DNA from 4 places in the Metapseudomonas phytobenefica genome. Region 4 is predicted to be linked to each of the others. Evidence: predicted binding sites of a transcription regulator. Region 4 holds the regulator's gene; each other region holds the start of a gene.
What was found. Region 4 encodes sigma-54, which starts transcription at its own class of promoters, with help from an activator protein. Its sites were predicted from a motif close to ANTGGCATNNANNTTGCTNT; they were not measured.
Positions count from the first base shown of each region.

Region 1: glnA (glutamate--ammonia ligase) is a predicted target of sigma-54. The motif match lies at 1,917-1,936, and genes of this name have one in related genera.
Region 2: glnK (P-II family nitrogen regulator) is a predicted target of sigma-54. The motif match lies at 2,492-2,511, and genes of this name have one in related genera.
Region 3: ACFW0B_RS13745 (CmpA/NrtA family ABC transporter substrate-binding protein) is a predicted target of sigma-54. The motif match lies at 1,798-1,817, and genes of this name have one in related genera.

Region 1 covers NZ_JBHZGM010000035.1:49,422-53,156, forward strand. The annotation lists gene ACFW0B_RS22145 (mechanosensitive ion channel family protein) at 1-226, shown strand, start outside; gene glnA (glutamate--ammonia ligase) at 412-1,815, opposite strand; gene thiI (tRNA uracil 4-sulfurtransferase ThiI) at 2,151-3,617, shown strand.
Region 2 covers NZ_JBHZGM010000004.1:119,124-122,858, forward strand. The annotation lists gene ACFW0B_RS05265 (secondary thiamine-phosphate synthase enzyme YjbQ) at 32-457, opposite strand; gene ACFW0B_RS05270 (ammonium transporter) at 596-1,915, opposite strand; gene glnK (P-II family nitrogen regulator) at 1,954-2,292, opposite strand; gene ACFW0B_RS05280 (accessory factor UbiK family protein) at 2,707-2,970, shown strand; gene ACFW0B_RS05285 (YifB family Mg chelatase-like AAA ATPase) at 3,009-3,735, shown strand, end outside.
Region 3 covers NZ_JBHZGM010000015.1:43,747-47,481, reverse strand. The annotation lists gene ACFW0B_RS13750 (ANTAR domain-containing response regulator) at 1-454, opposite strand, end outside; gene ACFW0B_RS13745 (CmpA/NrtA family ABC transporter substrate-binding protein) at 476-1,669, opposite strand; gene ACFW0B_RS13740 (YgdI/YgdR family lipoprotein) at 1,869-2,078, opposite strand; gene acnB (bifunctional aconitate hydratase 2/2-methylisocitrate dehydratase) at 2,243-3,735, opposite strand, start outside.
Region 4 covers NZ_JBHZGM010000001.1:368,998-372,732, reverse strand. The annotation lists gene rapZ (RNase adapter RapZ) at 1-27, opposite strand, end outside; gene ptsN (PTS IIA-like nitrogen regulatory protein PtsN) at 37-501, opposite strand; gene hpf (ribosome hibernation-promoting factor, HPF/YfiA family) at 512-820, opposite strand; gene ACFW0B_RS01730 (RNA polymerase factor sigma-54) at 906-2,402, opposite strand; gene lptB (LPS export ABC transporter ATP-binding protein) at 2,550-3,275, opposite strand; gene lptA (lipopolysaccharide transport periplasmic protein LptA) at 3,275-3,735, opposite strand, start outside.

The DNA of each region.
Region 1 (3,735 bases), on a different contig from region 4:
GGAAAGCTTCGACAACGGCCAGGCGATCCTGCGCTTCCGCTTCAAGACCGCGCCGATCAAACAGTGGGAAGTGCAGCGGGCGTTCAACCTGCGCCTGCGCAGGCGCCTCGACCAGAGCGGCCTGGAACTGGCGATGCCGCGCCTGAACGTGCAGCTCAGCCGGATGCGCCAGCCAAGGGCCAAATCGCCGGAAGGGCGGGGCATGGCGGTGGACGAGGGGATATAGACGGCGATGAACGTTGGTTGTGGGGGCGAATTCATTCGCTAAGCAGACCGCAGGTCTGCCCTGAAATTGCGGGGGGCTGCTACGCAGCCCATAGCGAATGACTTCGCTCCCACAGGAAAACCATTCAATAAAAAAGCCTCCCGAAGGAGGCCTCAATGTTGACGCTATTTATAGGTATTCGTGGATCAGACGCTGTAGTACAGGTCGTATTCCAGCGGGTGCACGAAGGTGCGCACCTTGATTTCTTCTTCGCTCTTCAGCTCGATGTAGGCATCGATGAAGTCGTCGCTGAACACGCCGCCCTTGGTCAGGAACGCGCGGCCCTTGTCCAGTTCTTCCAGAGCCTCTTTCAGGCTGCCGCAAACCTGCGGGATTTCCTTGGCCTCTTCCGGCGGCAGGTCATACAGGTTCTTGTCGGCGGCATCGCCGGGGTGGATCTTGTTCTGGATGCCGTCCAGACCGGCCATCAGCAGTGCGGCGAAGGCCAGGTAGGGGTTGGCAGCCGGGTCCGGGAAGCGCGCTTCGATACGGCGGGCTTTCGGGCTGTTCACGTACGGGATACGGATGGAAGCGGAACGGTTGCGGGCGGAGTAGGCCAGCATGACCGGAGCTTCGAAGCCCGGAACCAGACGCTTGTAGGAGTTGGTGGACGGGTTGGTGAAGCCGTTCAGCGCCTTGCCGTGCTTGATGATGCCGCCGATGAAGTACAGGGCGGTGTCGGACAGGCCGGCATAGCCTTCGCCAGCGAAGGTGTTCTTGCCATCCTTGGAGATGGACATGTGAACGTGCATGCCCGAGCCGTTGTCGCCGTACAGGGGCTTCGGCATGAAGGTCACGGTCTTGCCGTAGGCGTCGGCAACGTTGTGCACGCAGTACTTCAGGGTCTGGACTTCGTCAGCCTTGGCAACGAGGGTGTTGAACTTCACACCGATCTCGTTCTGGCCGGCGGTGGCCACTTCGTGGTGGTGAACTTCTACCACCAGGCCCATTTCTTCCAGGGCGTTGCACATGGCGGTACGGATTTCGTGGTCGTGGTCGACCGGCGGTACCGGGAAGTAGCCGCCCTTCACACCCGGACGGTGGCCCTTGTTGCCGCCTTCGATGTCGGCGTCGGTGTTCCAGGAAGCCTGCTCGGAGAAAATCTTGAACATGGAGCCGGAGATGTCGGACTTGAACTTCACTTCGTCGAAGATGAAGAACTCCGGCTCCGGACCTACGAATACGGTGTCACCGATACCGGTGCTCTTGAGGTATTCCTCGGCGCGACGGGCAATGGCGCGCGGGTCGCGGTCGTAGCCTTGCATGGTGCTCGGCTCGATGATGTCGCAGACCAGGATCAGGGTCGGCTCTTCGGTGAACGGGTCCAGCACGGCGGTGCTGTCGTCCGGGAGCAGGATCATGTCGGAGGCTTCGATGCCTTTCCAGCCGGCGATGGAGGAACCGTCGAACATCTTGCCGTGTTCGAAGAAATCGTCATCCGCGTCACGGGCCGGCATGGTCACGTGCTGCTGCTTGCCTTTGGTATCGGTGAAGCGCAGATCAATCCACTTCACGTCGTGTTCTTTAATCAGTTGAAGCGACTTCGACATGTTGTCCTCCAGGTGGAAAGGGGGCGGGAACCGTTAACCCCTTAAAGAATTCGTAGTGAAGCCGGGGCGGGATAGTCCGCCAGGGCGACCTGCCTCACAAGGGAGCAATTAGCGTGCCAGTGCCCCGTTCTGGGCAGAAGCCTCAAAACTCGCACCTGGCGGGGGCTTGGTCGTGATTGTGCACAAAATTTCGCACCCTTTTTGTGCTTGTCGTGGTGCGCGTGATCCATTTTGGTGCGATCTGTGCTTTTCTGAAGGAATTTGGTCAAAGCTTGAACAATTTCCGCTATAATCCGCGCCCCTCTTTTTCGGCCGCCGCCCACGCGCTGTTTTTCATGAAACTCATCGTCAAAGTCTTCCCGGAAATCACCATCAAGAGCCGGCCGGTGCGCAAGCATTTCATCCGCCAGCTCTCGAAGAACATCCGCGCGGTCCTGAAAGACCTGGACCCGGAACTCGAGGTGACCGGCGTCTGGGACAACCTCGAGGTTCAGACGCGCCAGACCGAGCCGAAGCTTCTGCGCGAAATGATCGAGCGGCTGACCTGCGTCCCTGGTATCGCCCACTTCCTCGAAGTGCACGAGTACCCGCTGGGCGATTTCGACGACGTGCTGGAAAAGTGCAAGCTGCACTACGCCGACCAGATTCCCGGCAAGATTTTCGCCGTGCGCTGCAAGCGCGCCGGCAAGCATCCATTCACCTCCATGGAGCTGGAGCGCCACGTCGGCAGCCGCCTGCGCCAGGAGTGCAACGCCGCCGGCATTTCCCTGAAGAACCCGGAAGTGGAAGTGCGGATGGAAGTGCGCGACCAGCGCCTGTTCGTCATCCACCACCAGCACGACGGCATCGGCGGTTACCCGCTGGGCTCCCTGGAGCAGACCCTGGTGCTGATGTCCGGTGGCTTCGACTCCACCGTCGCCGCCTACCAGATGATGCGCCGCGGCCTGATGACCCACTTCTGCTTCTTCAACCTCGGCGGCCGTGCCCACGAACTGGGCGTGATGGAAGTGGCCCACTACCTGTGGGAGAAATTCGGTCGTTCCCAGCGCGTGCTGTTCATCAGCGTGCCCTTCGAGGAAGTGGTCGGCGAAATCCTCAGCAAGGTGGACAACAGCCAGATGGGCGTGGTGCTCAAGCGCATGATGCTGCGTGCTTCCACCCACATGGCACGCCGCCTGAACCTGGATGCGCTGGTTACCGGCGAAGCCATTTCCCAGGTGTCCAGCCAGACCCTGCCTAACCTCTCGGTGATCGATTCGGCCACCGACATGCTGGTGCTGCGCCCGCTGATCGCCAGCCACAAGCAGGACATCATCGACACCGCCACCCGCATCGGCACCGCCGAGTTCGCCAAGCACATGCCCGAGTATTGCGGCGTGATTTCGGTGAACCCGACCACCAAGGCCAGGATCGGCCGTATCGAGCACGAAGAAGAGCAGTTCGACATGGCCATCCTTGAACGCGCCCTGGAACGTGCGCGTCTGGTGCCGATCGACCGCGTGATCGACGAACTGGGCCAGGACCTCAAGGTGGAAGAAGTGAACGAAGCCCTGCCGGGCCAGATCATTCTCGACATTCGCCATCCCGACGCCCAGGAAGACGACCCCTTGGAGTTGCCGGGCATCGAGGTGCAGGCCCTGCCGTTCTACGCGGTCAACAACCGTTTCAAGGAACTGGACGCCAACCGCCAGTACCTCCTGTATTGCGACAAGGGCGTGATGAGCCGCCTGCATGCCCACCACCTGCTCAGCGAGGGGCATGCCAATGTGCGCGTTTATCGCCCCACGGGCGGCAGGCCATGATCGGAGCCCGTTCTACCCGCAATGTGGTGGAGCCGCAGCAACTGCGGCCTCCCGACGTTGTAACCGGAATCGCACAAATTGCCTGCAGCTTGAAGCCTGCAGCCTGAAGCTTTCTTTA
Region 2 (3,735 bases), on a different contig from region 4:
GCGCCAGCTTTCTAACGCTGCCGGAAAAATTTCAGGACGCCTCGCCCTGCAAGGTCGCCAACACCCGGCGCGCACCGCCCTGATCGCGGTGCTCACCCAGATAGACACCCTGCCAGGTGCCCATCGCCAGTTGTCCGTCCCGCACGGGAAGACTCAGCTGGCAGCCGAGCAGGCTGCCCTTGAAGTGCGCGGGCAGATCGTCCGGCCCTTCATAGTCATGTTCATAGCCGCTTTCACCCTGGGGCACCAGTCGATTGAAGAATCGCTCGAAGTCCCGGCGTACCGCGGGATCGGCATTCTCGTTCACCGTCAGTGACGCCGACGTGTGCTGCAGCCAGAGGTGCAACAGACCGACGCGATAGCGCCGCAGTTCCGGCAACGCCACGAGGATTTCCTCGGTGACCAGATGGAAGCCTCGCGGCCTCGGGCGCAAGGTGATCAGGGTCTGCTGCCACATCCGCAAATACCTGTCTCGGCTCGTACGGGCGGCATTCTAGCGCGGCCGATAAAAAAGCAAAGGGCGCCTTTCGGCGCCCTTTTCGGCAGTGCTGCCAACTTCCCCGCCGGCAGCTGCCGGGCGGGGAAATCATCAGGATCAGAGGTTGTAGCCGCGCTCGTTGTGCTGAGCCAGGTCGAGGCCGACGGTCTCTTCCTCTTCGTTGACGCGCAGGCCCATGACCACGTCCAGCACCTTCAGGATCACGAAGGTCACGATGCCGGTGTAGACCACGGTGAAGGCCACGCCTTCGAACTGGATGAGCAGCTGGGCACCGATGTCTTCCACGGCGCCGAAACCACCCAGGGCAGGCGCTGCGAATACGCCGGTCAGCAGGGCGCCGACGATACCGCCGATGCCGTGTACACCGAAGGCGTCCAGGGAGTCGTCGTAGCCCAGCTTGCGCTTCAGGCTGGTGGCGCTGAAGTAGCAGATCACGCCGGCAGCCAGGCCGATGATCAGGGCGCCCATCGGGCCGACGGTGCCGGCAGCCGGGGTGATGGCGACCAGGCCGGCAACCACGCCGGACGCGATACCCAGGGCGCTCGGCTTACCGTGGGTCAGCCACTCGGCGAACATCCAGCTCAGGGCAGCGGCAGCGGTGGCGATCTGGGTGACCAGCATGGCCATGCCGGCAGTACCGTTGGCGGCCACGGCGGAACCGGCGTTGAAGCCGAACCAGCCGATCCACAGCATGGCGGCGCCCACCAGGGTGTAGCCCAGGTTGTGCGGGGCCATCGGGGTGGTCGGATAACCCTTGCGCTTGCCCAGCACCAGGCAGGCGACCAGGCCAGCCACACCGGCGTTGATGTGCACCACGGTGCCGCCGGCGAAGTCCAGCACGCCCCAGTCCCACATCAGGGCGCCGTCACCGCTCCACACCATGTGGGCGATCGGCGCATAGACCAGGGTGAACCAGACGGCCATGAACACCAGCATGGCGGAGAACTTCATGCGCTCGGCAAAGGCACCCACGATCAGGGCGGGGGTGATGATGGCGAACGTCATCTGGAAGGTGACGAATATGCTCTCGGGGAAGGCCGCGACCAGGCTGTCGATGCCGACGCCGCTGAGGAACGCCTTGGAGAAGCCGCCGACGAAGGAGCTGAAGTTGAGTACGCCCTGCTCCATGCCGGTGGTATCGAAGGCCAGGCTGTAGCCGTAGACCACCCAGAGGATGCTGATCAGACCGGTGATGGCGAAGCATTGCATCATCACCGACAGAACGTTCTTGGACCGCACCATGCCGCTATAGAACAGCGCCAGGCCGGGGATGGTCATGAACAGGACCAGTGCGGTGGCGGTAAGCATCCACGCCGTGTCGCCACTGTTCAACACTACCTCGTCGGCGGCCATGGCCAGGCCAGGGGTAACGAGGGACAAAAGGGCTCCTAGCCCTGCGGTTTTACGCAGAGTCATGTTGTTTTCTCCTGGGGCGTTGGGGTTCGGAGGCTTGGTTAGATCGCGTCGGTGCCGGTTTCGCCGGTACGGATACGAATGGCCTGTTCCAGATTGACGACGAAAATCTTGCCGTCACCGATCTTGCCGGTGTTGGCAGCCTTGGTGATGGCCTCGATCACGCGGTCCAGCTGGTCGTCAGCGATGGCCACGTCGATCTTCACTTTCGGCAGAAAATCGACAACATATTCCGCACCGCGGTACAGCTCGGTGTGGCCCTTTTGCCGTCCGAAGCCCTTGACCTCGGTGACAGTGATGCCCTGCACGCCGATCTCAGACAACGACTCGCGCACGTCGTCGAGCTTGAAAGGCTTGATGATGGCGGTGACTAGCTTCATGAAACTCTCTCCCGTGTTTGGTTGACTTGCCCCAGGAAAAACACGAACCCGGGTCAAGTCTAAGCGCAGTGTCTGGCTTTTGTAACGCGTCGGCCCGCCCTGGCTCGGGACTCCGACACCAACCAACCGCTTCTGGCGAAACACTCCCCCGCCTCGCCTGGTGCACCGGTACTGCATCGGTGCATGCGTCGATCTGCTCTAAGCAGAATTCTTGCCAGCTCCAGGGAAAGTGCCTTTTTTCAAGAAGATACTGGCTGGATGCCAGTCAGATCGGCTCAACAGACCACTTGCATCGCACCAAAGCAGTGCATGGCGCCCCAGGGCGTTGCTCAAAAAGCGTGCACCGGCCATCGCCGGACCGGCGCCTGGGAGCAGCGTGGTAGACTCCCGCCCATTCACTTTCGGATGCCCGCCATGCTGCCGCCCAAAGCCCTGCTCGATACCCTCGCCTCCACCGCCTCGCGCCTGTTCAGCAGCGACAGCCCGCTGCCCCGCGCCGAGGTCGAAGCCCAGTTCAAGGTCCTGCTGCAGAGTGCCTTCGGCAAACTCGACCTGGTCAGCCGCGACGAGTTCGACAGCCAGATGGTGGTGCTCGGCCGTACCCGCGCGCGCCTGGAAGCGCTGGAAGCCAAGGTCGCGGAACTGGAAGCCAAGTTGAACCCGCCACCGGCGGAGTGACACCACTCCGGCCCGGCTTACCGATCAAGGAGTGATCAATGTCCCTGGCCATCGTCCACAGTCGCGCGCAGGTCGGCGTCGAAGCCCCTGCCGTGACCGTCGAAGCCCACCTCGCCAACGGCCTGCCGTCCCTCGCCCTGGTAGGCCTTCCGGAAACCGCGGTGAAGGAAAGCAAGGACCGCGTGCGCAGCGCGATCCAGAACAGCGGCTTCGACTTCCCTCCCCGCCGCATCACCCTCAACCTCGCCCCGGCCGACCTGCCGAAAGACGGTGGCCGCTTCGATCTCGCCATCGCCCTTGGCGTGCTCGCCGCCAGCGGCCAGCTGCCGGCCAACGCCCTGGAAGAGGTGGAGTGCCTGGGCGAACTGGCGCTCTCCGGCTCCCTGCGCCCCGTGCAGGGCGTATTGCCCGCCGCACTGGCCGCCCGCGCCGCCGGCCGCACCCTGGTGGTGCCCCGGGAGAACGCCGAGGAAGCCAGCCTCGCCAGCGGCCTCAAGGTCCTGGCAGCCGGGCACCTGCTGGAGCTGACCGCGCACTTCGCCGGCCATACGCCGCTTGCCCCCTACCAGGCCCAGGGCCTGGTGGAAGATCGCCCGCCCTACCCCGACCTCGCCGATGTCCAGGGCCAGGTGGCCGCCAAACGCGCCCTGCTGGTGGCTGCCGCCGGCTGCCATAACCTCTTGTTCTGCGGACCACCAGGCACCGGCAAGACGCTGCTCGCCAGCCGCCTGCCCGGGCTGTTGCCGCCACTGGAAGAGCAGGAAG
Region 3 (3,735 bases), on a different contig from region 4:
TCATCAGCAGGCCCTTGGCCAGTTCGATGCGCTTGCGTTCGGCCAGCTGCTGGTCGCGGGCATTGAGCTGGGCGCGCAGGGCCTGGTCGGCTTCGAAGCGCGCCATGGCGACGTCAAGAATCGGCTGCAGGCGGTCGGTCTGGATGCCTTCGACAATGTAGGCGCTGACGCCGGCCTGGATGGCCTGGCGCATGACCGTGGGGTCGTGCTCATCGGTGAACATGACGATGGGGCGGGGCTGGTCACGGCTGACCAGCACGATCTGCTCCATCACGTCGCGGCCAGGGGATTCGGAATCGATCAGCACCACGTCCGGGCGGACGGCTTCGATGCGGGCCGGCAGGTCGATGGTCAATCCGGATTCGTCGATGACTTCGAATCCGGCCTCCACCAGGGCGGTTTTCAGGCGCCCGACTTTCTTTGCGGTGTCGTTGATCAGCAGGATGCGCAACATGGCGGCGGTCTTCCCCAACGGCTACAGGGCGATGGCGCGGGCATGGCCGGCCAGCGAATGGATCGGGAAGCTCCGGGCATAGGCGGCGGGATCGCTGCCGTCCCAGATTCGACCATCGATCAGGGTAGCGCTGCGCATCAGGTCGGGGATCGGGATGTCGAGCGCTTCTGCGGCGTCGCGGTAGATGTCCAGCCGTTGCACGCGCCGGGCGATGGCCTGGTAGTCCGGGTCGTCCCGCAGCAGGCCCCAACGACGGAACTGGGTCATGAACCAGATGCCGTCGGAGAGGAAGGGCATGGTCACCTGGCCATCGGCGAAGAAGCGCAGTGGGTGCTCATCTTCCCAGGCATTACCGAGGCCGTCCTGGTAATGCCCGAGGAAGCGCGGTTCCACGGCGCAGAGCGGCACGTCCACGTAATCGCTGCCGCTGATCAGGCGCGCCGTGCTGCGGCGGTTCTCCTCGCTGGCATCGATGAAACGGCTGGCTTCCAGCACGGCCATGGTCAGTGCGCGGGCGGTGTTTGGGTATCGCTCGGCGAATTCATGCGTGACGGCCAGGACCTTCTCCGGGTGATCGGGCCAGATCATCTGGCTAGTGGCCAGGGTAAAGCCCTGGCCCTGATCGACCGCCAGTGCCCCCCAGGGGCCGCCCGCGCAGAAGCCGTCGATTCGAGCTGCCTTGAGGTGGGTGACCATCTGCGAGGGAGGGACTACGACGGTGTCCACGTCCCGCAGTGGATGGATACCCTGGGCCGCCAGCCAGTAGTTCAGCCACATGGCATGGGTGCCGGTGGGGAAGGTCTGGGCGAAGGTCAGTCGCGCACCGCCATGGTGCACATGCCTGGCCAGCGCCTCGGAACTGGTCACGCCAATGCGCTTGAGGGGTTCGGAGAGGTTGATGGCCTGGCCGTTCTGGCAGAGCCCCATGAGGATCGCCATTTCGGCGCTGGGGCCACCGATACCCAGTTCGATGCCATACACCTGTCCATAGAGCGCCTGCGCGGCATCCAGCTCAGCGGAGAGCAGTTTGTCGCGCAGGGTGGCCCAGGACGACTGGCGCTGCAGGTTCAGGGTCAGGCCGTATGGCTGTGCAAAGCCCTGGGTCGCGGCGACTATCAGCGAGGCCGAGTCGGTCAGGGGCATGAAGCCCAGGTTGAGCACGCACTTCTCCGGCGCGTCGCTGCCGGCGACCCAGGCCAGGTTGTCCGGGCGCATGGTGTTCTGCTTGTCCGTCATGTCGAATGCCACCTATCAGCAAAAATGGCGTCGATCCGGGGTGGCCGGAATCGACGCCATCGTCATCAGCCTGCTCCGCCGTTGGAGCGCGCCGCCTTGTCGCTGATGAAGCAAGCGATATGCCAGCCAAAAAAAGAGCCCCGCGATGGCGGGGCAGGGTTCGGAGGTCGGAGCTACCTCAACGTTCGATGATCTGCTTCACCTGGCTTTGCGGAATCTGTTGGGTCCGGCCTTCATGGTCCTCGAATTCGAGCATGCCGGTGTCCCTGTCCAGTTCGGGTTTCTCGTCGGTGGCGATGAGCTGGCCGTCGGTCGTGGCGATCAGGTACTCGCTGGAGCAACCGGCCAGGCCCAGGGTGCAGATGAGGATCAGGAACCAGGTTTTCATGGAGGCCTCCCCCGTTGTGGGGCTCTTATCTGCAACATAGCTGCTTGGGGGGCGCCTGCAAGTCGGCTGGATGGGAATGTGGAAAGGTCTGTGATGCAGATGGCAGAAAAGAAAAAGCCCCGCACGAGGCGGGGCTTTCTCCTTACCGAGCTACCGATGGGGGTTTAGGCCTGAACCACCGGAATCTTGGCGTTTGCAGCGGCTTCCTTGTACTCGGCGATCTGGTCGAAGGACAGGTAGCGGTAGATATCGGCAGACATGCTGTCGATGTTCTTCGCGTATTCCATGTACTCCTCGACGGTCGGCAGTTTGCCCAGGATGGACGCAACGGCCGCCAGTTCGGCGGAGGCCAGGTAGACGTTGGTGGCGTCGCCCAGGCGGTTCGGGAAGTTACGGGTGGAGGTGGAGACAACGGTGGCGCCGGTCTGGACGCGAGCCTGGTTGCCCATGCACAGGGAGCAACCCGGCATTTCCATGCGGGCGCCAGCCTTGCCGTAGATGCCGTAGTAGCCTTCCTCGGTCAGCTGGTGCTGGTCCATCTTGGTCGGCGGAGCCAGCCACAGACGGGTCGGGATACCGCCCTTGACCTTGTCCAGCAGCTTACCGGCAGCACGGAAGTGACCGATGTTGGTCATGCAGGAGCCGATGAACACTTCGTCGATCTTGTCGCCGGCCACGGTGGACAGCAGGCGGGCATCGTCCGGGTCGTTCGGGGCGCAGAGCACAGGCTCCTTGACGTCGGCCAGGTCGATCTCGATGACGGCGGCGTATTCGGCGTCCTTGTCGGCTTCCAGCAGTTGCGGGTTGGCCAGCCAGGCTTCCATCGCCTTGGCGCGACGCTCCAGGGTGCGGGCATCGCCGTAGCCTTCGCCGATCATCCAGCGCAGCAGGGTGATGTTGGACTTCAGGTATTCGGCAATGGCTTCTTCCGGCAGCTTGATGGTGCAACCGGCAGCGGAACGCTCGGCCGAGGCGTCGGACAGCTCGAAGGCTTGCTCGACGGTCAGGTCGTTCAGACCTTCGATCTCGAGGATGCGGCCGGAGAAGATGTTCTTCTTGCCCTTCTTCTCGACGGTCAGCAGGCCAGCCTGGATGGCGTAGTAGGGGATGGCATGGACAAGGTCACGCAGGGTGATACCGGGTTGCATCTTGCCCTTGAAACGCACCAGAACGGATTCCGGCATGTCCAGCGGCATGACGCCGGTGGCAGCGGCGAAGGCTACCAGGCCGGAACCGGCCGGGAAGGAGATGCCGATCGGGAAGCGGGTGTGGGAGTCGCCACCGGTGCCGACGGTGTCAGGCAGCAGCATGCGGTTCAGCCAGCTGTGGATGATGCCGTCGCCCGGACGCAGGGACACGCCGCCGCGGGTCTTGATGAAGTCCGGCAGGGTGTGGTGGGTGTTGACGTCGATGGGCTTCGGATAGGCAGCGGTGTGGCAGAAGGACTGCATCACCAGGTCGGCGGAGAAGCCCAGGCAGGCGAGGTCTTTCAGCTCGTCGCGGGTCATCGGGCCAGTGGTGTCCTGGGAGCCAACGGTGGTCATCTTCGGCTCGCAGTAGGTGCCCGGACGGACGCCTTGGCCTTCCGGCAGACCGCAGGCACGGCCAACCATCTTCTGGGCCAGGGTGAAGCCCTTGCCGCTGTCAGCCGGGGATT
Region 4 (3,735 bases):
GCGGCCGCTGACGATGACCAGGCGCATGGAGAAGCCCTAGTGTCCGCTCTGCACGTCCACTACCACCTGGTAGAGGCTGGTGCTGTCGGAAGCCTGGCGCAGGCGTTCGCGCACATCGCCGCGGTCCAGCATGCTGGCGATCTGGCGGAGCAGTTCAAGGTGCTCATCGGTGGCGGCTTCCGGGACCAGCAGGACGAACAGCAGGTCAACCGGGGCGCCGTCGATGGCGTCGAAATCGACTGGAGCATCAAGGCGCAGCACGGCGCTGATGGGCGACGTACAGCCAGTGAGGCGGCAGTGGGGAATGGCGATGCCGTTGCCGAAACCGGTGGAACCGAGTTTCTCCCGGGCTACCAGGCTTTCGAAGATGTCCTGGTTGTCGAGGTCGGGAAGGTCGCGAGCGACCAGCTTGGCGATCTGTTCCAGTACGCGTTTCTTGCTGCCGCCCGGCACGTTCACGAGGGAACGGCCGGGGGTCAGGATTTGCTCGAGTCGGATCATGGAGGAGGGGTCAGCGGGCAGTGGCACCCTGCTGGCGGTTCAATTGCTTTTCCTTGTGCTTGATCAGTTGGCGATCGAGCTTGTCGGTAAGCAGGTCGATGGCAGCGTACATGTCTTCATGTTCCGCGTTGGCAACGACCTCGCCGCCGGCGACGTGCAAAGTGGCTTCGATTTTCTGTTTGAGTTTCTCGACCTGCATGATCACCTGAACATTGGTGATTCGGTCAAAGTGGCGCTCCAGACGGTCGAACTTCTCGACAACGTAGTTGCGCAGGGCGTCGGTCACATCCAGTTGATGTCCACTGATGTTGACTTGCATACCGCTTTCTCCTTATTGCCCGTGTATTTAGAAACAGGCTAACGGGCCTGCCACCGGAACACTTTGGCGTGGGTCAATTTCCGCGTCACATCAGTCGCTTGCGTTCGCTGGAAGGGGCAATCCCAAGGGATTCGCGATACTTGGCTACTGTGCGACGGGCCACTTGAATGCCCTGTGCTTCCAGTAAACCAGCGATCTTGCTGTCGCTCAATGGCTTTTTCGGATTTTCCGCTGCGACCAGTTTTTTGATGATGGCGCGGATTGCGGTAGACGAGCATTCGCCACCTTCCGAAGTACTTACGTGGCTGGAGAAGAAGTACTTCAGCTCGTAGATTCCACGGGGCGTATGCATGTATTTCTGGGTAGTCACGCGCGAGATGGTGGACTCGTGCATGCCCACGGCTTCGGCGATGTCGTGCAGGACCAGAGGCTTCATCGCCTCGTCGCCGTATTCGAGGAAGCCGCGCTGGTGCTCGACGATCTGGGTGGCGACCTTCATCAGTGTTTCGTTGCGGCTCTGCAGGCTCTTGATGAACCAGCGCGCTTCCTGAAGCTGATTGCGCATGAAGGTGTTGTCGGCGCTGGAGTCGGCGCGACGGACGAAGCCGGCGTAGTGCGGATTGACCCGCAGGCGCGGCACGGCTTCCTGATTCAGTTCCACCAGCCAGCGTTCGTTGTGCTTGCGGACGATGACATCCGGCACCACGTACTCGGGCTCGCTGGCTTCGATCTGGGAACCGGGGCGCGGATTCAGCCCCTGGATCAATTCGATGACCTGGCGCAGTTCATCTTCCTTGAGCTTCATGCGGCGCATCAGCTGGCTGTAGTCGCGACTGCCCAGCAGGTCGAGGAAGTCACCGGCCAGGCGCTGGGCCTCGGCCAGCCAGCGAGTGCCCGGAGGCAGCTGGCGCAGTTGCAGGAGCAGGCATTCGCGAAGGTCGCGAGCGCCAACGCCGGCGGGTTCGAATTGCTGGATGCGATGCAGGACAACTTCCACTTCGTCCAGCTCGATGCCGAGTTCCGGGTCGAAGGCTTCGACGATCTCGGAAAGGGACTCTTCGAGGTAGCCGTCGTTGTTGATGCAGTCGATCAGGGTTACCGCGATCAGGCGGTCGGTATCGGACATCGGCGCCAGGTTGAGTTGCCAGAGCAGGTGACTCTGCAGGCTCTCGCCAACCGAAGTGCGGGAGGTGAAGTCCCACTCGTCGTCGTCATTGCTCGGCAGGCTGCTGGCGCTGGTCTGGTAGACGTCTTCCCAGGCGGTATCGACGGGGAGTTCGCTGGGAATGCGCTCGTGCCATTCGCCATCTTCGATGGCTTCGGCATTGGTCTCGACGCTGGACTCCTGGAAGCTGGCTTCCTGGTTGCCGGAACTGGGTTGCTGATCGCCTTCGGCCATGGGGTCGGAGGTGTCGAAATCGTCGCCATCCTCCTGCCGTTCGAGCATCGGGTTGGACTCCAGCGCTTCCTGGATCTCCTGCTGGAGGTCCAGGGTGGAGAGTTGGAGCAGGCGAATGGCCTGTTGCAGCTGCGGGGTCATCGTCAGCTGCTGGCCCATCTTGAGGACTAGCGATGGTTTCATGGCAGAGGGCTTAGCACCTTATTCGCCGGCGCTTGCGCGCCATCCACTACAGGGCGCCGAAGCGCCACCAGGAAGCAAATTATATGCCTGACCTTGAAGGATTTTTCTAGCCCGCGCAACCGGTCTTGTAGGCGCGGTTGCGGGAGACTACAGGCGGAACTCGTGGCCCAGGTAGACTTCCTTTACCAACTGGTTGGCCAGGATGGCTTCCGCATCACCTTCGGCGATCAGTTGTCCGTCACTGACAATGTAGGCGGTCTCGCAGATGTCCAGGGTCTCGCGGACGTTGTGATCGGTGATGAGTACACCGATCCCTTTCGCCTTGAGGTGATGGATGATCTGCTTGATGTCGCCCACGGAAATCGGGTCCACGCCGGCGAAAGGTTCGTCCAGCAGGATGAATTTGGGGGCCGTGGCCAGCGCGCGGGCAATTTCCACACGACGGCGCTCACCACCCGACAGGCTCATGCCGAGGCTGTCGCGGATGTGGCTGATATGGAATTCCTGAAGCAGGTTTTCCAGTTCCTTGCGGCGTGCGGCGCGGTCGAGATCCTTGCGGGTCTCGAGGATCGCCATGATGTTGTCCGCCACACTGAGCTTGCGGAAGATCGAGGCTTCCTGCGGCAGATAGCCGATGCCGGCGCGGGCGCGGCCATGCATCGGCTGGTGGGTGACGTCCTGGTGGTCGATCAGGACGCGGCCCTGGTCGGCCTTGACCAGGCCCACGATCATGTAGAAGCAGGTGGTCTTGCCCGCGCCGTTGGGGCCGAGGAGGCCGACGATCTGACCGCTGTCGATTGACAGGCTGACGTCGCGGACCACCTGGCGGCTCTTGTAGCTCTTGGCCAGGTGCTGGGCTTTGAGGGTCGCCATTACTGTGCTTTCTGCTCTTTCTTCTTCGGCTGGATGACCATGTCGATCCGCGGACGCGGAGTGGTCACGTTACCGCCGGTGGCGCGGCCTGCGTTCACGATCTGGCGCTGGGTGTCGTAGACGATCTTCTCGCCTTCGAAGGTATTGCCTTCCTGTACGACCTTGGCCTGGTCGAGCAGGATGATGCGCTCGTTGGCGGCGAAGTACTGGATGGTCAGGCCGTAGGCCTTGACGATCTCCTTGTCGACCGCCGGCTTCTGCTCGTAGTACGCGGGCTTGCCGACCGAGGTGAAGACCTCGACGTCGCCGTTGGCGTCCTGGGTGATGGTGACGGTATCGCCGGTGATCTTGAGGGTGCCCTGGGTGATCACGACGTTGCCGCGGTAAACCGCGACGCCCTGCTTGTCATCGAGCTCGGCGCTGTCGGCTTGTACGCGAATCGGTTGGTCGCGGTCCGTGG